One region of the Pseudarthrobacter scleromae genome, then DNA from elsewhere that is predicted to be linked to it. Evidence: riboswitches for the same ligand, from Rfam matches in the RefSeq annotation. Region 1 holds a riboswitch; each other region holds the start of a gene.
The links. A riboswitch is a leader RNA that binds a small molecule or an ion and turns the genes downstream of it on or off. The one in region 1 is predicted to bind thiamine pyrophosphate.
Positions count from the first base shown of each region.

Region 2: another riboswitch for thiamine pyrophosphate. It lies ahead of IEX33_RS03395 (FAD-dependent oxidoreductase); the one in region 1 lies ahead of thiD (bifunctional hydroxymethylpyrimidine kinase/phosphomethylpyrimidine kinase).
Region 3: another riboswitch for thiamine pyrophosphate. It lies ahead of IEX33_RS13565 (ECF transporter S component); the one in region 1 lies ahead of thiD (bifunctional hydroxymethylpyrimidine kinase/phosphomethylpyrimidine kinase).
Region 4: another riboswitch for thiamine pyrophosphate. It lies ahead of thiC (phosphomethylpyrimidine synthase ThiC); the one in region 1 lies ahead of thiD (bifunctional hydroxymethylpyrimidine kinase/phosphomethylpyrimidine kinase).

Region 1 covers NZ_BMKV01000003.1:63,160-67,982, reverse strand. Annotated here, with positions in the region: gene rpmA (50S ribosomal protein L27) at 85-348, opposite strand; gene rplU (50S ribosomal protein L21) at 410-718, opposite strand; gene thiD (bifunctional hydroxymethylpyrimidine kinase/phosphomethylpyrimidine kinase) at 983-2,560, opposite strand; TPP riboswitch at 2,550-2,647, opposite strand; gene IEX33_RS08385 (Rne/Rng family ribonuclease) at 2,867-4,823, opposite strand, start outside.
Region 2 covers NZ_BMKV01000001.1:709,043-713,865, reverse strand. Annotated here, with positions in the region: gene IEX33_RS03410 (4a-hydroxytetrahydrobiopterin dehydratase) at 1-294, opposite strand, end outside; gene IEX33_RS03405 (thiazole synthase) at 337-1,149, opposite strand; gene thiS (sulfur carrier protein ThiS) at 1,155-1,391, opposite strand; gene IEX33_RS03395 (FAD-dependent oxidoreductase) at 1,388-2,743, opposite strand; TPP riboswitch at 2,739-2,856, opposite strand; gene thiE (thiamine phosphate synthase) at 2,884-3,633, shown strand; gene IEX33_RS03385 (RNB domain-containing ribonuclease) at 3,710-4,823, shown strand, end outside.
Region 3 covers NZ_BMKV01000005.1:56,465-61,287, reverse strand. Annotated here, with positions in the region: gene IEX33_RS13575 (energy-coupling factor transporter transmembrane component T family protein) at 1-70, opposite strand, end outside; gene IEX33_RS13570 (ABC transporter ATP-binding protein) at 67-1,620, opposite strand; gene IEX33_RS13565 (ECF transporter S component) at 1,620-2,243, opposite strand; TPP riboswitch at 2,308-2,447, opposite strand; gene IEX33_RS13560 (heme-degrading domain-containing protein) at 2,521-3,063, shown strand; gene IEX33_RS13555 (hypothetical protein) at 3,193-3,402, shown strand; gene IEX33_RS13550 (DUF4383 domain-containing protein) at 3,502-4,017, shown strand; gene IEX33_RS13545 (iron-containing redox enzyme family protein) at 4,084-4,823, shown strand, end outside.
Region 4 covers NZ_BMKV01000001.1:1,029,784-1,034,606, forward strand. Annotated here, with positions in the region: gene IEX33_RS04785 (alpha/beta fold hydrolase) at 1-675, shown strand, start outside; gene thiC (phosphomethylpyrimidine synthase ThiC) at 752-2,575, opposite strand; TPP riboswitch at 2,570-2,677, opposite strand; gene IEX33_RS04795 (amidohydrolase family protein) at 2,755-3,837, shown strand; gene IEX33_RS04800 (VOC family protein) at 3,938-4,813, shown strand.

The DNA of each region.
Region 1 (4,823 bases):
CCGGGGCGCCAAGATGATTGTAATGCGGTTAAAAGAGCAGTGGAGCGGACCATATGGCCCGCTCCACCGCTTCAGATCTGGTTGTTACTCTGCGGCTGCAGCAGCAACGATGTTGACGACGCGACGACCGCGGCGGGTACCGAATTCAACGGCGCCCGGGGTCAGTGCGAACAGGGTGTCGTCGCCGCCACGGCCAACGCCGGCGCCCGGGTGGAAGTGGGTGCCACGCTGGCGGACGATGATCTCGCCGGCGGAAACTACCTGGCCGCCGAAGCGCTTGACGCCAAGGTACTGTGCGTTGGAGTCACGACCGTTGCGAGTGGAGCTCGCGCCCTTTTTATGTGCCATCTGAAATGCCTGCCTCTAAATTCTGGGGAATCTGCTGAAAAACCTGAACAGTAACGGAAGGTTACTTGATACCAGTGATCTTGACCTTGGTCAGTTCCTGGCGGTGACCCTGGCGCTTCTTGTAACCGGTCTTGTTCTTGAACTTCTGGATCACAATCTTAGGACCACGGAGGTCCTGGAGGATCTCAGCCGTAACAGTTACCTTGGCCAGGTCAGCAGCGGCGGAGGTGACCTTGTCACCGTCAACCAGGAGCAGTGCGGGCAGCTGAATGGTGCTGCCAGCTCCACCGGCGACGCGGTTCAGGGTAACGAAGTCTCCAACGGAAACCTTCTCTTGGCGGCCGCCTGCGCGGACAATCGCGTACACCACTTGGGAACTCACTTCTCTCGACGTTTATTACAAATTTGCGTGCGGAACCCGGTTCCATGATTGGGTGGGCTCTCGCTGTGCCTCAACGCCGTGGGGTCATAACCCAAGTGTTGGCGTAAGCACCGAAGATCTAGAATACGCTAGTTTTGGCTTCGGCCGCAAATGAGGCTGGTTCCGGCGGGTTGTCTGTGATAGGCACCACAGCCCAGGTCCACGCCCTTACCTGTGCCCCACCATAGTACCGGCGGGACGCGCCACCAGGTGTCAGGAATGAATGCGCGGCGCGTCGAAAAAGTCCACTTCGAGGCGGCAGGACTGCCTGAACGCCGTCACCATGGCATCCCGGTCCCCCGCGGAAGCAGCGCGGCCGGCCCCGTCCACCATGGCAACCGCCGTGCGGGTGGCGGCAGCGAAGTCCTCGTCCGCGTACGTGCGCAGCCACTCGGCGTAGGGGTGGCCGCCTGGTTCCCCGGCAGCCACGAACTGGGCGTGGAGTGTTGTGCCCACCTCGGCATACAGCCAGAAGCAGGGCAGGACTGCTGCGGCCAGCACGGCGTAACTGCCCGACGCCGATGCCGCCGTCAGGTGGTCCACGTAGGACTTGGTCACGGGTCCCAGCTGCGGCTCAACGGTCCGTGTACTAAGCCAGGAGCGGTGCAGCTCAGACTCCACCTCCAGGCACTGTGCGGCGGAACGTGCCCAGAAGAGCTGCTCCTCTTCGGTGGGGGCCAGTGCACTGGTCCGCGCGAGCACCCGTGAGTAGCCGTTGAGGTAGATGGCGTCCTGGGCGAGGTAGTAGGCAAACTCCTTCTCCGGCAGGCTGCCGGAAACCAGGCCGCGGATGAAGTCCAGCGCGTAAATGTCCTCGAGGTCCTTTGCGGCGCCCGCCCAGAGCTGCGCCGCGAAGCTCCCCTTCCCGCGCACCGCGGGCACGTGATGGAAGTGGTGCACGGGCCCGTTGCCGGCCCCCACCTCCAGGGTCTCCGAGGCCTCCAGCGCGCCGGCAAGCCAGGGCTTGACCTCGCGCAGGGCTGCCTCCCAGTCCCCCACCCGGGCCTGGACCGTGGCCATGGCCGCCGACAGGGAGCATCCGGTGCCGTGGCTGTTCACTGTTGCCACCCGCTGTCCGGGAACCACCACCACGTCCCTGGACAACAGGCCTGCGGTGTTAACGAGGGCGTCGGGGCATTCGGCCCCTACGAGGTGCCCGCCCTTGACCAGAACCGTGGCTCCCGTGGCGGCGGAAAGATTCCGGCCCTGTTCCAGGGCGCCTTCCCAGGTCTCCTGCACGTCGCCGCCCACAAGCATGGCGAGTTCAGCCAGGTTGGGCGTGATGAGGTGTGCCAGCGGCAGCAGGCCGCGAAGCGCGGCTTCGGCGGATTCCTGGAGGAGCCGGTCGCCGCTGGTGGCCACCATGACAGGGTCCAGGACCACGACGGCGGGACGCACCTTTTCGAGCCACGCACGGACGGCGTCGATCACCCCGGCATCGCCCAGCATTCCGATCTTCACGGCGTCGATACTGATGTCGTCGCTCAGGGCATCGAGCTGCTGGGTGAGGAAGTTGGCGGGGGGAACGTGGACGCCGCGCACGCCGCGGGTGTTCTGTGCGGTGAGGGCGGTGATGGCGGCCATTCCGTAACCGCCGTGGGCGGCGATGCTTTTCAGGTCCGCCTGGACGCCGGCCCCGCCGGAAGGATCGGATCCGGCAATGGAAAGCACCCGGGGCGTGTCGCGGTACTCGCGGGTGGGGGCTGCAGACGCAGAAACAGCTGCGGGCCCGGGAGCAGGCGCGGGTGTGTCCTGGATGGTGGCAGTGGGCAGTGCAAAGGTGGAAGACAAGAGACATCCCTTCGCCGGTGCTAGCCGGACAGGTTCAACGGGTCTGGATCTCAGCCGGCTCTCTGCGCGGCACCCCGTGTCGGTTCCCCAGCCTAGCTTTTTTGCGGTCCACAGCGTGAAGGTGACACAGTGCGACCGGAGCGGGGTGGATCGCCGGTGTCCAATACCGGGTGTTCACGAGCGCTGCGGAACGCGCCTTAAATGACGGATGCCCGGCCGGCCACTGTCTGTGGCTGGCCGGGCATCCGGTTAATGCCCGCCCTGGGTTCGGGATTCCAGGAGCTCCGTTCCTGGCAGCTCCAGTTCCTAGAGCTCTGAGGCAGGGACCCCGACGCCGAGGATAATCGGGGCGTCCGGCCGCTTGTCGCCGGCCGGCTTTGAAGCACCCGCCTGGTCCGCTCCCGGTGCCTTGGCGGCGTGGGAATGCCCGGCCGCGGCGGCGGGAACATTCTCGTGCTGCTGGACCGAGGTCTCGTTGGCTGCTCCCTGTGCGCGGCTGGCACTGCGATTGCGGCGTGCCCTGCGCGGGCGTGACTGCTCCAGGGTGTGGTCGGAGTAGTCCTTCTCCGCTGCGGCAGCCACCGGCCGCTGCTGCGGCTGGACGTTGGCCGGTTCCCGCTGCTCCGGGGACGGCACCGGCTCGGGGGTCCGCTCCGGGGCATGAGCCTGCTGGGGACTCTCTTCAGCCCCACGTTGTACCGGCTGTCCAGCCGGCGTTTCGGCCGGCGTGCCGGCTGCCGGGGAGGGCTCGCCCAGGTGGGCGAAGGCTGCAGCCAGGCGGTCCAGGGTGAGCGCAGGCTTTGGCTGCTGCTCCTCTGCGTGCTCCACGAAGGGCAGGACGACTTTCTCCCCGCCAAAGGTCAGGACGGCAGCGGGCCTGGACGCATCGCCGTCGTGCTTCTCCGTTTCAGCCGGCACTGCGGGCTGGGCCTGCGTTGCCTGCCTGGCGGCGGCCAACTCGTCGTCATGCAGGTGGGCTGCATGTGCAGCCGCCGCGATGTTGGCAAGGGCCAGCCTGGTGGCCTCCGCTTTCGCATGCCGCTCGGCGTCCGTCGGATCAGGGTGGACCGTGTGGACGTGGACGGCAGCTGCCGGGGCTGCGTCCGGCTGCTGGCCGCCGCGGCCGCGGCGGCGCTTCCTGTCAGGACGGACACCGGGCTGGCTGCTGTCCGTGCGCTGAGCCTCGATGCGGTTGCCCTCGGTGCGTGCTTCCGGGCGGTGCTCGGAACGCTGCACGTGATGCTCGGCAGCCACAATGTTGGCGCGGCGGTGTTCCACCGGGTCATCGTGGGTGACTACGCCGCGGCCGGCGCAGGCTTCGCACTGCTCGCCGAACACCTCAAGGAGCCCCGTGCCCATGCGCTTACGGGTCATCTGCACCAGGCCCAGGGAGGTGACCTCCGCAACCTGGTGCTTGGTGCGGTCACGGCCCAGGCACTCCACCATGCGCCGCAGGACCAGGTCCCGGTTGGACTCAAGGACCATGTCGATGAAGTCGATGACAATGATGCCGCCGATGTCGCGGAGGCGGAGCTGGCGAACTACTTCCTCTGCAGCTTCCAGGTTGTTCTTGGTGACTGTTTCTTCCAGGTTGCCGCCGCTGCCGGTGAACTTGCCGGTGTTGACGTCCACCACGGTCATGGCTTCGGTACGGTCGATCACCAGCGAGCCGCCGGAGGGCAGGAAGACCTTCCGCTCCAGGGCCTTGTGGATCTGCTCATCGATCCGCCAGGCACTGAAGATGTCCTGGTCCTTGGTCCACTTCTCGAGGCGGCCCACCAGGTCCGGGGCGACGTAGGTGACGTACGCCTCGATGGTGTCCCAGGCTTCCTCGCCTGAAACGATCAGCTTGGAGAAGTCCTCGTTGAAGACGTCGCGGACCACCTTGATAGTGAGGTCCGGTTCGCCGTAGAGCAGCTCCGGGGCAAGGATCTTGGTGGACTTCGACTGGCTTTCGATGCCCTCCCACTGGGCGCGCAGCCGGTTGATGTCGTGCGTCAGCTCTTCCTCGGAAGCGCCCTCCGCAGCCGTACGGACAATCACGCCGGCGTGCTCAGGAAGGCGGTCCTTGAGGATCCGCTTCAGGCGGTTGCGTTCGACGTCGGGCAGCTTCCGGGAGATGCCGGTCATGGAGCCGCCGGGAACGTACACCAGGTAGCGGCCGGGCAGGGAGATCTGGCTGGTCAGGCGCGCGCCCTTGTGGCCCACCGGGTCCTTGGTCACCTGGACCAGGACGGTGTCGCCGGACTTCAGCGCGTTCTCG
Region 2 (4,823 bases), on a different contig from region 1:
CGCTGCCCCTGCTTCACTTGCTGCCGCGGCTGCGGCGAGGTCCCGGCCGGTCACCTGTCCCCCGGCGTCGTGGGACGTGTAACGGATAAAGACGCGGTTGTAACGCCAGTCGAGGTCCGGATGGTGGTTCTGTTCCTCAGCCAGGCGTCCGACGGCGGCAATCAGCTCAAGTGCGGCAGCCGCCGTCGGCATCTTGAAGACAGTGACCAGCCCGCCGTTGCCGGCCCGCCAGTCAGGCAGTTCAGCCAGGGCTTCGTCGATCCGTTCCGGGGGAAGTGCATCTTTGCCGGCCACTGCTGCTCCTGGGATCAGGGCGCCGGCCGGCAGAAGGCGGGCCTACAGGAACTCGGCCCGGCCCTCCATTGCCGACGACGCCAGCGCATGTTCACGGCGGGGTATGCGACCAGCCGCTTTCGCCAGCCTACCGGCGATGACGGCGTGCTTGAAGGCCTCCCCCATCAGGGCAGGGTTCTGCGCCCGGGTCACCGCCGTGGCCAGGAGCACGGCGTCGCAGCCCAGTTCCATGGCGAGGGCTGCGTCGGAGGCCGTGCCGATGCCCGCGTCAAGCACCACCGGTACCGAGGCCCGGGACACGATGAGCTCGATGTTGTGCGGATTGAGGATGCCCAGGCCGGTGCCGATGGGCGAGCCAAGCGGCATCACAGCGGTGGCTCCGAGGTTCTCCAGCCGCAGGGCCAGCACGGGGTCGTCATTGGTGTACGCGAAGACCTTGAATCCCCTGTTGACCAGCTGCTCTGTGGCGTCCACGAGCTCCACGGCGTCCGGCAGGAGGGTGTGTTCGTCGGCGATGACCTCAAGCTTCACCCAGTCGGTTTCCAGGGCCTCCCGTGCGAGTTCAGCGGTCAGCACAGCATCACGCGCAGTAAAACACCCCGCGGTGTTGGGCAGGACCCGGATGCCGTGGTCCACCAGCAGCTGGAACAGCGAACCCGCCTCATCCGGCGAATAGCGGCGCATGGCCACGGTGGTCAGTGAGGTGCCGGAGGCCAGGAGTGCGGCGCCCAGGCCGTCCAGGCTGGGCGCGCCGCCGGTGCCCATGATGAGCCGGGATGACAGTGGGACGCCGTCGATCACCAGGGGGTCCTGGACACCGGAGAGCTGGCTGTTGGTAATGGTGGTTCCGGTCATGGTGGTCAGCCTCCCTGTACTGCCGTGACAAGTTCGACGTCGTCGCCCTCGGCGAGCGCCGTGGCGGACCACAGGCTCCGGGGCACCACCTGGGCGTTGCGGGCTACGGCCACACCCAGCTTCCGCCCGTCCGTGGCCCGGCCGTCCGCGGCCAGTGGACGGCCGGTGACCTCGCTGACGAGCGCGGTGATGGAAGCGTCGTTGGCCACGGTGTGGCCGCTTCCGTTCAGGGTGATATTCATGCTGTCTCCTGGGTGTTGGGTGGGGTTGCAGCCGCTTCAACCAGGTGGGAGGGAGCAGCGGGAAACCGGCCGGGGTTGAACGGGGCCCACCGGGGGTCCTCGATGCCGTCCATGAGTTCGCGGCAGATTGCGGCCGCAGCTGGGGTGAGCAGGATGCCGTGCCGGAAGAATCCGGTGGCAATGATGAGCCCTTGCACGTGGCGTGACCCTTGGGCGCCGGGCATTTCAGACGCCGTCTGCAGGTCCTCAGGTCCTCCGGGCAGCGGCACCCTTCCGAGCAGCGGGGCGTTGTCCGGTGTGCCGGGCCGGGCGCGGGCCGTGCACTCGAGCAGCTCCAGCTCAGCGACCGCGGGCACCAGCACCTGGGCATCGCGGAGAAGCTGGTATACGCCTCCTGCCGATACCGCCCCGGCGCTGGAGCCCGCCCCCCTGCCCAACGCGTCCTCACGCTGGGTTGCCCCGATCACCACTGTTCCGTCCTGCCGCGGAACGATATATACGGGGACACCGCGCACGAGTCCGCGGATGGTGGAGGTCACCAGGGGCCTGAGGTGCGCCGGTACCGCAAGTCGAAGGATGTCCCCATGGACCGGCCGCAGCGGCAGGTGCAGGCTCACTGGCAGTCCGGTGAGTCCCGGGGCGTGCAGTCCGTTGGCCACCACCGTCTCCCCGGCCAGCACGGTACCCCCGCCCTCCAGGGCTACCCCGGCTACGGCCCCGTCCTGCCAGAGCAGGCCGGCTGCCTTGTCCGGCACGGCGAATCCCTCTGCGGCGCGGGCAACGCCGCTTCCGGTCGCGCGGGCACCCCCCGCCAGGGCCCGGCGGAGGCAGGCCACCAGCAGCCGGGGGTCCACCTGGTGGTCCCCCGGCGTATCCAGCGCACAGGCAATGCCCGGACTCAAGAGGGGCTCGCGGCGCCGGGCCTCGCGGATGGTGAGCGGTTCAACCGTGAGGCCGTTGGCCTGCTGGACGGCACGCAGGTCCAGCAGCGCCCGCCTGTCCGCGGCATCGGCACCCACGGCGAGGGTCGGCGTCGTAAGATATCCGGGATTCGAGTCCGCGGCCGCAGCGAGGTCCGCAGCGAAACCGGGCCAGCGGGCGGAGGCTTCGAGCATGAGTTCCAGGAGGTCCTCCTCCTGGTAGTGCAGTTCGCTCACCGGCGCAAGCATCCCTGCGGCCGCCCAGCTGGCTCCGGAGCCGGGGGCGTCGTCGATCACCACCACCGAACGGCCCGACCGCCTCGCCTCCCAGGCGATGCCGTGGCCGATGGCTCCTCCGCCGATCACCGCAACGTCGGTTGTGATTGTGGAGCCGGAAGACGGGGGGCCGCTTACGGCATGCACGTCAGGCATCGGTAGTCTCCTTCCCTACGCCGGTATTAACCGGATCAGGTCAAGCGGTCGGCTCTGACGCCCTCTCAGCCCGGCGCTTTGTGACAGCTGCCGCGGCTCCCGCAGTACGAGCCCAGTGTAAAGGAATTAGGCTGGCTCCCATGAATGTGTCCCACCCCCCTGCCGCCGCTTCCCGTCCGTCCGGAACAGACGCCTTTATCAACGCGGAGGGCAGCGCCGGGCTGCACAGTGCGCGCCTTTACCTCTGCACGGACGCGCGCCGCAGCAGGGGCGACTTCGAACAGTTCGTGGATGCCGCATTCGCTGGCGGCGTGGACATCATCCAGCTCCGGGACAAGTCCATCGAAGCCGCCGAGGAGCTGGAACTTTTAGCGATCCTAAAGGAGGCGGCGGTCCGCCACGGCAGGCTATGGGCAGTCAACGACCGCGCCGACATTGCCGTGCTGTCAGGAGCGCCGGTGTTCCACATCGGGCAGAAAGACCTTCCCCTCAAGGCAGCCCGGACGCTGCTGAACGGGAACGCCGCCATCGGCCTGTCCAGCCACAGCCCTGAACAGGTGGATGCCGCCCTGGCCGCGGCCGCCGGCCCGGCGGCGCTCGACTACTTCTGCGTGGGCCCGCTGTGGGCAACACCCACCAAACCCGGCCGCGCCGCCGTCGGCCTGGACCTGGTGACGTATGCGGCCGCCGCTTCAGCGGCGCAGGGGCAGGGACAGTCCGACGGCGGCGTGCCCTGGTTCGCGATCGGCGGGATAGACCACGGCAACGTGGAACAGGTGGTGGAAGCCGGGGCCAGCAGGATCGTGGTGGTCCGGGCCATTACGGAAGCCGACGATCCGGCAGCCGCAGCCGCATCGCTGCTCGACGCGCTGGACGCCGCCCGCCCGTGACGCGGCGCCGGATCTGCGGCGCATCCCGCGGGCGGTTCCCTGCACTATTCGCGGAATTCGGGCTACGCTGATTTTCGTGTCACATCATCGGCTGGCCCCCAGTGTCCACGAGCACACCAACGCCCTCGAGGCTGCACTCAGCGCCCTGCGGACGGAGCTTGAGCTGCCGGGCGACTACCCGGAAGATGCCGTGGAGGACGCCGAGGCCGCGGTGTCGGCACTGCAGCTGCCGTCCCATGACCTGACGGGCATCGACTTCATCACCATCGATCCGGCGTCGTCCACGGACCTTGACCAGGCGCTCCACATTGAACGGGACGGCAGCAGCTACCGCGTGCTCTACGCCATCGCCGACGTGCCCTCATTCGTGGCTCCCGGCGGTCCCCTGGATGCCGAGACGCGGCGCCGCGGCCAGACTTTCTACACCCCGGACGGCCGCATTCCGCTGCACCCGGAGGTCATCAGCGAGGGCGCCGGAAGCCTCCTGCCGGGGCAGGACTGTTCCGCGTTCGTGTGGGACTTCCGCCTTGATGCCCGCGCCGAGGTCACAACCGTGACGGTCAGGCGGGCTCGGATGCGCAGCCGCGCCAAGCTCAGCTACAAGGGTGCCCAGGCGGAACTGGACGGCGGCAGCCCTTCAGACGTCCTGGTCCTCCTCAAAGAGGTGGGGCTCAAGCGCGTGGAGCTGGAGCGTGCCAGGGAGGGTGCCAGCCTGAACATGCCGGACCAGGAGATTGTCCAGCTTCCCGACGGCGGCTACCGGATTGCCGCGGCCCCGCAGCTTCCGGTGGAGGACTGGAACGCCCAGATCTCGCTCATGACGGGAATGGCGGCGGCGCAGCTCATGCTGGCCGGCAAAGTGGGCATCCTCCGCACCATGCCCTCACCGGACGAGCGTTCCCTGCACCATTTCCGGCTCCAGACGGAGGCACTTGGGAAGCCCTGGGACGGTGAGGTCAGCTACGGCGAATACCTCCGCAGCCTGGATCCCACCGATCCCCGCCAGCTGGCCATCATGCACTCAGCGGGAATGCTCTTCCGCGGTGCGGCGTATACGGCGTTCGACGGCACGGTCCCTGAGGACGCCGTGCAGTCAGCCATCGGGGCCGCCTACGCCCACACCACCGCACCGCTGCGCCGCCTGGTGGACCGCTTTGTCCTGGTGACCTGCGAGGCCCTGTGCAACGGCG
Region 3 (4,823 bases), on a different contig from region 1:
CGAACTTGCTCAGGGGATTGGCGCGGGTCAGCAGGGCCTGGTTGCCCCGCAGGTTCAGTTCCTGCCTCATGGCGCCACCGGTTCCCCGGCAGCCATCCGCAGCTCGGTTCCACCCAGCGCGGCGGTGAACTCGGCGTCGTGCGTCACGGACACCACGGCGGTGCCGCCATCCAGGAGCTCGGACAGGAACGAGGCCAGCTCCGCCCAGGTGTTGGCGTCCTGGCCGAACGTCGGCTCGTCCAGCACGAGCACGCGGGGATGTGCCGCCAGGACCGTGGCCACGGAGAGGCGCCGCTTCTCGCCGCCGGACAGCGTATAGGGGTTCGCGTCCACGAGGTGGGTCAGCCGCAACCGCTCCAGCAGCTCGTCCACGCGCTCCTCACCGTGCCCCAGGTGCCGCGGACCGAACAGGAGTTCGTCCAGCACCTTCCCGGTGACGAACTGGTGCTCTGGCTCCTGGAACACGGTGCCAATCCGCTCGATGAGCTGCTCGGCTTTCCACTTATAAGGGTCTATCCCGGCGCCACGGCTGAGGTCCAGGGTGGCGGACACCTTTCCAGCCACGGGCTCCAGGAGTCCCGCAAGGGTCAGCGCAAACGTTGACTTGCCCGCGCCGTTGGCGCCTGTGATGGCCAGCGCCTGCCCTGCCCGGACCTGCGCGGAAATATCGTGCTGGACGGGCGCTGGGGGCACCTTCCGAAAGCCGCTGCGGCGCGGACGTTCCCGGGAAACCGCAAGGTGTTCGGCCGCCAGCAGGAGGCCGCCGGAGCCGGCAGCCGGGTTGCCCGACCTTGCACGCGTCTCAGGAACATACCCGGGCACCCACACACCGGCCGCCGCCAGCATGGTCCGCGCGTCCGCGAGCACCCGGTCCGGAGGACCGTCAAGCAGCACGGCATCATCAGTGGCGCTGCCCGGCTGCAGCACCACGATTCGGTCCACCAGGTCCTTCCACACGGACACCCGGTGCTCCACCACAACCAGCGTGGCACCGGTTTTGTCCAGGCAGCGGCCCACGGCGTCGCGGACTTCCAGCACACCGGCAGGGTCCAGGTTCGCCGTGGGCTCGTCGAGCAGAATCAGGCCAGGCCGCATGGCGAGGATTCCTGCCAGCGCCAAGCGCTGTTTTTGCCCGCCGGACAGGGCCGACGTCGGGTGGTCCAGCGGCAGGTGGGAAAGTCCGACGTCGTCCAGCGCCTCGTGCATGCGGGCCCAGATGGCTTCGCGGGGCACGGCGAGGTTCTCGGCGCCGAAGGCGACGTCGTCGCCAACGCGGGAGAGGACAACCTGCGTCTCCGGGTCCTGCTGCATCAGTCCGGCCCGGCCGCGCTGCTCGCGGGGCACGGCACCGTCAACCAGCAGCGAACCCGTCTCGTCGGACTCGCTGGCGTCGCCGCCGTCGTCTATGTCCCCCAGTACCCCTGCCAGGGCATGCAGGAGCGTGGACTTGCCCGCGCCGGATGGCCCCAGGAGGAGCACGCGCTCCCCCGGGCGGATCTCCAGGTCGAGGCCACGGACGGCCGGCTTGGCGCGCCCCGCATGGCGCCAGCCCCAGCCGCGGGCTGTGACGGCAGCCGGACGCACCGCGACGGATGCCTCGTGCCGCGAAGGGGCGCCCATCAGGAGAAGACGGGCTCCGTTGCCGCCTTGCGTGATGCAAAGGAGCTCAGGACCCCTGTCCTGGCCAGGCCGCGGGTGGCCATCCAGGACAGTGCTCCGGCGATGATGGCGCCGGAGATGGCGGTGAAGATGATGTAGGCCAGCTTGTCGCCGGCGGCGTAGGCGATGTTCCAGCCCCACGGCGCGAAGGAGTCGTTCAGGCCGCAGAAAAGGCCGGCGGCGGCGCCGGCAAGCAGTGCCACGGGCAGGTTGAACTTCCGGTACACGAAGATGGCGAAGATGATCTCGGCACCCAGGCCCTGGACGAATCCTGAGAACAGAACGGACGCCCCGTACTGGGAGCCCATGAACAGTTCACCTGTGGCGGCCACCGTCTCGCAGAAGAGCGCGGCGCCTGGCTTGCGGATGATGAGCATGCCCAGGACGGCCGGGATCATCCAGCCGCCGGCGATCAGGCCGGTCAGGGGCGGGTAGACGGCGTTCATGGGTCCCGAGACTGCGGCCGCCCCCTGGGACCAGGCCCAAAAAATGACGCCGCCGGCAACGGCAATAAGGGCCGCCACCACGATGTCCACGACGCGCCAGGACTTGCGGGCGGGCTTCTTGACTGCTGTTGTTGCCATGTGATCCTCCTGAGGAACAGGAGGGGAAAGTGGACGCGGCTACCGGCACTGCTGCCGCTGCGCGCACTTCGAGAACTCGACTCCCTTGCGCCGGTACTAACCGGATCAGGTTCGAGGGTCTGCGGCTGTCCGCACTCTCAGCGCCCACCTGCGGTCCCTGGCATGGCCAGTGATGCCGACGGCGGCGCTCCCCTGTCGTTGAATGATTCTGTTTGGTGAAATATCCGCCCTGTTGGGCGTGGTCCAGTTTACCGCAGGGAGGGGTAGATTGTGGGCCATGACTGCGAATCCACCAGATGTGACCGAGTACGATCCGGATTCCCGCGATGCCCAGCCGGAGGGATCCCTTGAAGCCTTGATCGCCCGGATCGAGGCGGAGATCCGGGAGCTCCAATTTCCCGGCTTCTCCCTGGACGACTCCCTGAACTTGGGACTGCTCCTGGTGGAGCTGGGCAAGGAGCGCGGGCTCCCCATCGCCATCGACATCACCAAGGGCGAGCAGGTCCTCTTCCACGTGGCCCTGCCGGGGGCAACGCCGGACAACGGGCACTGGATCCGGGCAAAGAAGCGGACCGCCGCCCGGTACGAGGTTCCTTCCCTGCTGGTGGGGCTGCGCGCCCGGCGCGGCGGCGGACGTATTGAAGACAACGCCTGGTTCGACCAGGCCCTCTACGCCGCGCACGGCGGCTCTTTCCCCGTGTACGTCACCGGGGTGGGCGCCGTAGCAACCGTCACCGTGTCCGGATTGCCGCAGGTGCAGGACCATGACCTGGTGGTCGAGGCACTCCGCGACATCCTCCGGTCGGCTGGCGCGGAGTGACGCCCTGAAAGCCTGCACCGCGCGGCGCCCTGCCGGCCAGGGATGACAGGTTTTTCCTGGCATGGACACCCCTGCAAGGCCGGGAGTACATTCGAGCGCAGTGGCGGGTGATCAATCCAGGAGGGCGTCGTGACCGGTCCAGCAACCGAGAACCAGGTCCGGGCGGCGCTGGACAAAGCCTGGGACGAGATGATTTTCATCGGCCCGGACCACCCCTACTATTCCCTGCTGGCGGAACTGGTGTCCGCCGTCGGGAAGTCCTGGCAGCAAGGCTACGACCACGGCCGCCGCGGAGGTCCGTACACAAACCCCTACTCATGGGCCGGCCCGGAAGGCTAGTGGCCGGCGCACAAACACCGGCAGAATACAAAGCCTGCTTAGCAATTATTTAGTAATCATGCTTACTATGTTGTCTCCAGGGTTTGAGGAGTACAGCACATGTCAGCCAGCATCCGCCGGGTAGGCGCCCGAACAGGCCTGCAGAAGGCTGCGCTCGCAACGGGCGCCGTGTTCTGCCTGGCCGGCATCCTGGGATTCATTCCCGGCGTCACCTCACACTATGACGCGCTCCACCTGGCCGGGCACGGATCAGGAGCGCTGCTGCTCGGGATCTTCCAGGTGTCCGTCCTCCACAACGCCGTGCACCTGCTCTTTGGACTTACCGGCGTCCTCATGTCGCGCTCGCACCCGCAGGCACGGAACTTCCTCATCTACGGAGGCGTCATCTACCTAATCCTCTGGCTGTACGGCCTCCTGGTCGGTGACACCACTCCGGCGAACTTCCTCCCCGCAAACGATGCCGACAACTGGCTCCACCTGGTTCTTGGCCTGGCCATGATTGCCCTGGCCATCATGCTCGCCCGTGGACCAGACCCGGCCGCTGCGGGAGACGGCTCCGACGCCGGCACCTCCAGCATCGCCTCGTCTCCAGCGCCCGGCACCAGCGGCCGCTGACCACCATCTTCCGGCCCCCAGTGCAGGGGGCACGGAACCGGCACACGCCAGACCTGAAGGAGCACCATGAAAATCCCAGCAGCACGGGGTCCCGTCAGCGCCGCATTATTCAGCACCCTCGCGGAGCTGCCGCGCACGGACGGGGGCGCCCTTGAGGCCCTGCACCGGACGGTGGCCGGCCATCTTCCCGAAACCCTGGACATCATTGGCGACGACGACCTCCAGCTGACGCTCTTCTGCCTCTACGAGCTCCACTACTCGGGCCTTGAGGGCGTGGGTGACGAATGGGAGTGGGCCCCGGAACTGATCCGGGTGCGCCAGCTGCTGGAAAAACCGTTCGAAGCCGCGCTCCGGGAGGCTGCCGCGGCCGCCGCCGGTGACCTGGACCTTCCCGCCGGACCCGGTGTCACCAGCGACGCAGTGGCAGACATCCTGTTCGGCCTGGCTGCACGCGACACCGGCCCCAGCCTCTCCCGGTATGTGGCCCGGAAGGCCAGCCTGGGCCAGCTCAAGGAATTCCTGATCCACAAGTCCATCTACCAGCTGAAGGAAGCCGACCCGCACACCTTCGCCATCCCGCGGCTCTCCGGCAGGCCGAAAGCGGCACTGGTGGAAATCCAGGCGGACGAGTACGGCGGTGGACGGCCCGAGCGGATGCACAGCGCCCTTTTTGCCCGCACCATGCGGGGCCTGGGAATGGAGGACCGGTACGGGGCATACGTGGACGCCGTCCCCGCGGTCTCCCTCGCTGCTGTGAACCTGATGTCCCTGTTCGGCCTGAACCGCCGGTTGCGGGGAGCCATCAC
Region 4 (4,823 bases), on a different contig from region 1:
TGGCCCCGCCAGCACGGGATAGCCCTGTCCTACGATGCCCTGTTCCTGCGCCGCCACGGCTTCGATCCCGTTGCCGAACCCACTGCGTCCTCGTTCGCGGAGGACACGCGCATCCTGCTGGAATCCCTTGGGGACGACGGCCGGGGCACCGCCGGCGGGCACGTCGTGGCGCATGCGCAAGGAGCCATCTCCGCCATGATGGCCGCCGTCGAACGTCCGGACCTTGTGTACTCGCTGACCCTGGTGGAGCCGGCCTGCCTGTCCCTGACCGCTGAACTGCCGGCCACGGCGGCGCACATCGGGCTGATGCAGCCCCTGTTCAACGCCCGGCATCAACTCAGTGACGAGGATTTCCAGCGCGAGTTCGTCCGCAGGGTCTATGCCACCGACCTGCAGCAGCCGGTGACTGCCGAGGAGAAGCGTTCTGCCAGGCGGCTGCGGCTGCAGGCGCCGTCCTGGGAAGCCCCGCTGCATATCGTTCCCGGCGTGCCCACGCTCGTCCTGACCGGCGGCTGGGAGCCGCTCTACGAGGAGATCGCCGGCTACCTCCGTGAGACCGGGGCGGTTCACCGCACGGCCGCCGGCGGCCACCGGCCCCACGACTCCCCGGAAGGGGACCGCATCATCCGTTCGTTCATCAGCGACTCAGGCCGCGTGGAGGCACGCGCCTCCTGATCCCGCCCGAACCTGCCCTCCACAGGAGCCCGTCCGGCCGGCCCCCAATGACCAGCCGGACGGAACCTGCAGGCTCCTACCGCCCCGGCGGAACGCTCAGCTCCGGCAGATAAACTTTCCCGCCGGCAGCCAGGAATTCTTCGCTCTTGCCCCGCATGCCGGCTGCCGCTTCAGCAAGGGCTGCCTGTGCCTCCGCGGATCCGTATTCGTCCCGGATGTCCTGGCTGATCCGCATGGAGCAAAACTTGGGCCCGCACATGGAGCAGAAGTGTGCCGTCTTGGCCGGTTCGGCCGGGAGGGTCTCGTCGTGGAAGGCCTCGGCCGTCTCCGGGTCCAGCGACAACGCAAACTGGTCACGCCAGCGGAACTCGAAGCGTGCCTTGGACAGTGCGTCATCACGTTCGTGGGCGCCCGGGTGGCCTTTGGCAAGGTCTGCCGCATGGGCAGCGATCTTGTACGTGATCACCCCTGTCTTGACGTCGTCCTTGTTGGGCAGCCCCAGGTGTTCCTTGGGCGTGACGTAGCACAGCATCGCCGTGCCGTAGCGGGCAATTTCCGTGGCTCCAATGGCGGAGGTGATGTGGTCATAGCCCGGGGCAACGTCGGTCACCAGCGGGCCCAGCGTGTAGAACGGTGCGCCCTTGCACAGCTCCTGCTGCCGTTCAACGTTCTCCCTGACCAGGTGGAACGGAACGTGTCCAGGACCCTCCACCATCACCTGGACGTCGTACTCCCAGGCACGCTGCGTGAGCTCGGCGAGGGTGTCCAGCTCGGCAAACTGCGCGGCGTCGTTGGCATCCGCCGTCGCGCCCGGCCGCAGGCCGTCGCCCAGGGAAAACGCGACGTCGTACCGCGCGAAGATCCCGCAGAGCTCGTCGAAGTGCGTGTAGAGGAAGTTCTCCCGGTGGTGCGCCAGGCACCACCCCGCCATGATTGATCCGCCGCGGGACACAATGCCGGTGACGCGGTTGGCGGTCAGGGGAACGTACCGGAGCAGCACGCCGGCGTGGATGGTCATGTAGTCCACGCCCTGTTCGCACTGTTCGATGACGGTGTCGCGGAAGATCTCCCAGGTCAGGGCGTTGGCCTCGCCGTTGACTTTCTCCAGGGCCTGGTAGATGGGGACGGTGCCGATCGGGACAGGCGAGTTGCGGATGATCCATTCCCGGGTGGTGTGGATGTCCTCGCCGGTGGAGAGATCCATGACGGTGTCGGCGCCCCACCGGGTTGCCCACTGCAGCTTGTCCACCTCTTCGGCGATTGAACTGGTCACTGCAGAGTTGCCGATGTTGGCGTTGATCTTCACCAGGAAGGCCTTGCCGATGATCATCGGCTCGGATTCGGGGTGGTTGATGTTGTTGGGAATGATGGCCCGTCCTGCGGCGAGTTCGCTCCGGACCAGTTCAACATCGCAGTTTTCCCGCAGCGCCACGAAGCGCATTTCCGGGGTTATGACGCCCTGCCGTGCGTAGTGCATCTGTGTCACGGTCCGTCCCTCGACGGCGCGGCGGGGCACGGGAGGCGCTCCCTTCCACTCCGCGCTGGCGGCGCCGCGGCGCACGGCCGAGCGGCCGTCGTCGAGCAGGTTCCTCTCCCTGCCGCTGTACGCTTCCGTGTCTGCCCGCGCCTCGATCCAATCCTTGCGGAAAGGAGGAAGACCCTGAACGGGGTCGCTCCCCGGACCGGCCGTCCGGTAAGTCCGGAACGGCTGGTTCGGAACGCCGTTGGGGGACGGCTCCAACGCGATTTCCGTCACGGGAACACGGATACCGGTCCCGGCGTCCTCGAGGTAGGCCAGGGAATGGGATTTCAGGGATTGCGTCACCGGGGGCGGGTTCCCGTCAGTGGTGGCACCCGGGGTGTTGCGGGCAGGGTTCAGCTGCTGATTTGGTGTATTCAAGGAATACTCACTTCCTTCGCCGGCATTACCCGGACAGGTTCGACGGTCGCAGGCTGCGTCAGCCCGATCTCAGCCCCTGCAGGGGCACCCGTGTGGTCAAGATGAAAGCTACCACAGCCTTTCTTTCGGAGCTTGTCACATTGCCGGTGCTAGCCTGACCGGGCAGGAAAGAGGTGCACATGGCAGAAATCATCGAGTTCACGGGGACGGTCCTGACCGGACCCGGGAGTGGACAGCGCGGACTGTGGTCTGTTGACGGGCGCCTGACGTTCCGCCGGCCGGCAAAGGCCCCGGACCGGATCCTGGCGGGATGGGTGCTGCCGGGCTTCGTGGATGCCCACTGCCACATCGGGCTCGGCGTGGGAGGGGCGGTGGATGCTCCGACCGCCGAAGAGCAGGCGCGGACGGACCTGATGGCCGGCACACTGTTGATCCGTGACGCAGGTTCCCCTGCTGACACGCGGTGGCTGCAGGACAGAAAAGACGTCCCGGTGCTGATCCGCGCCGGACGCCACGTTGCGCGCACGCGCCGGTACCTGCGGGGTTTCGCTGAGGAAGTCGAACCGGAGGGCCTGGTGGAAGCTGTCCGTAAACAGGCCAGGGAAGGCGACGGATGGGTCAAGCTCGTGGGGGACTGGATTGACCGCGACGCCGGCGACCTCGCGCCGTCGTTCCCTGCCGCCGTCGTCCGCGATGCCGTCTTGGCCGCCCATGACGAAGGCGCACGCGTTACCGCCCACTGCTTCGCGGAAGAGACGCTCGATGACGTGCTGGACGCCGGCATCGACTGCGTCGAGCACGCCACCGGCCTCCTGCCGAGGCACCTGCCCAGGTTCGTGGAGCAGAAGGTGCCCATTGTGCCCACCCTGGTCAACATCGCCACGTTCCCGGACATTGCTGCCCAGGCGGCGCCCAAGTTTCCGCGGTATGCGGCGCACATGCGTTCACTGTGGGAACGGCGGAAGGAACGGGTGCTTGAGGCGTTCGAGGCAGGCGTGCGGATCTACGCCGGGACCGACGCCGGCAGCGTGATCAGGCACGGCAGGATCGCCGACGAGATCCTGGCCCTCCATGCTGCGGGCCTGCCCATGGCGTCTGCCCTGGACGCCGCGTGCTGGAGTGCGCGGGAGTGGCTGGGCGCGGACGGCCTGGAAGAAGGGGCGCGGGCAGATGTTGTCGTGTGCCGGGAAGACCCGCGGAAGGTACCGGAGGCGGTCCATGGCCTGGCGCACGTTGTCCTGGGCGGTCGGGTCATCCGCTGAAAAGATATCCGGCCCGGGACTTGGAATAAATTGAAGCTTCAAGTAATTTTAAGAGTGTAAGGGCTGCCGACCGGAAGGCCCACAGCACCGGGAGTTATCAATGACTGCACAAGCCGCAAGCCAGGACCTTCTGCCTGCCGACCTCGCCATGGGCACCGTGATGCTCAAGGTGGGCGACATGGAGGTGATGACCGATTACTACCAGCGCGCCCTCGGCCTGGAGGTCATTGCCGAGCAGGACGGCGGAATCTACCTCGGCCGGCTGCAGAAGCCGCTTGTGCACCTGGCTCCCGCGCCCGGGCTGAACCTTCCGGGCAGGGGAGAGGCCGGCCTGTTCCACACTGCGCTGCTGTTTGAGAACCAGGCAGACCTGGCCGCCACCATCGCCACCGCCGCCCGGTTCGAACCGCGCTCGTTCACCGGCAGCGCCGACCACCTTGTCAGCGAAGCCTTCTACTTCAACGACCCCGAGGGCAACGGCATCGAGCTCTACTGGGACAGGCCGCGCAGCAACTGGTCCTGGAACGGCACTGACGTGGTGATGGACAGCCTGGCCCTCCCGCCGCAGCGGTACCTCGAGCAGCACCTGACGGAAAATTCCCTGGAGCGCCAGCTCGGGTCCGTGGCGGGCGTCGGCCACGTGCACCTCCAGGTGGGCGACGTCCAGACGGCCCGCGACTTCTACGTGGGGACCCTCGGCTTCGAGAAGACCGCCGGCTGGCACGGACAGGCCCTGTTTGTCTCTGCCGGCCGCTACCACCACCACATGGCCATGAACGTCTGGAACAGCCGCGGGGCGGGACCGCGCAAGGACACCCTCGGCCTGGGCGAGGTCCTTATCGAGGTGCCGTCAGGGGACGACGTCGGCTCCCTCGCCGACCGCCTCAAGGTCGCCGGCGTTGCCGCGCACCACACCGGAGCCGAACTCCGCTTCGAGGATCCGTGGCGCAACCGCATCCGTGTGGCTGTGCGCTGAGCACCGGCTG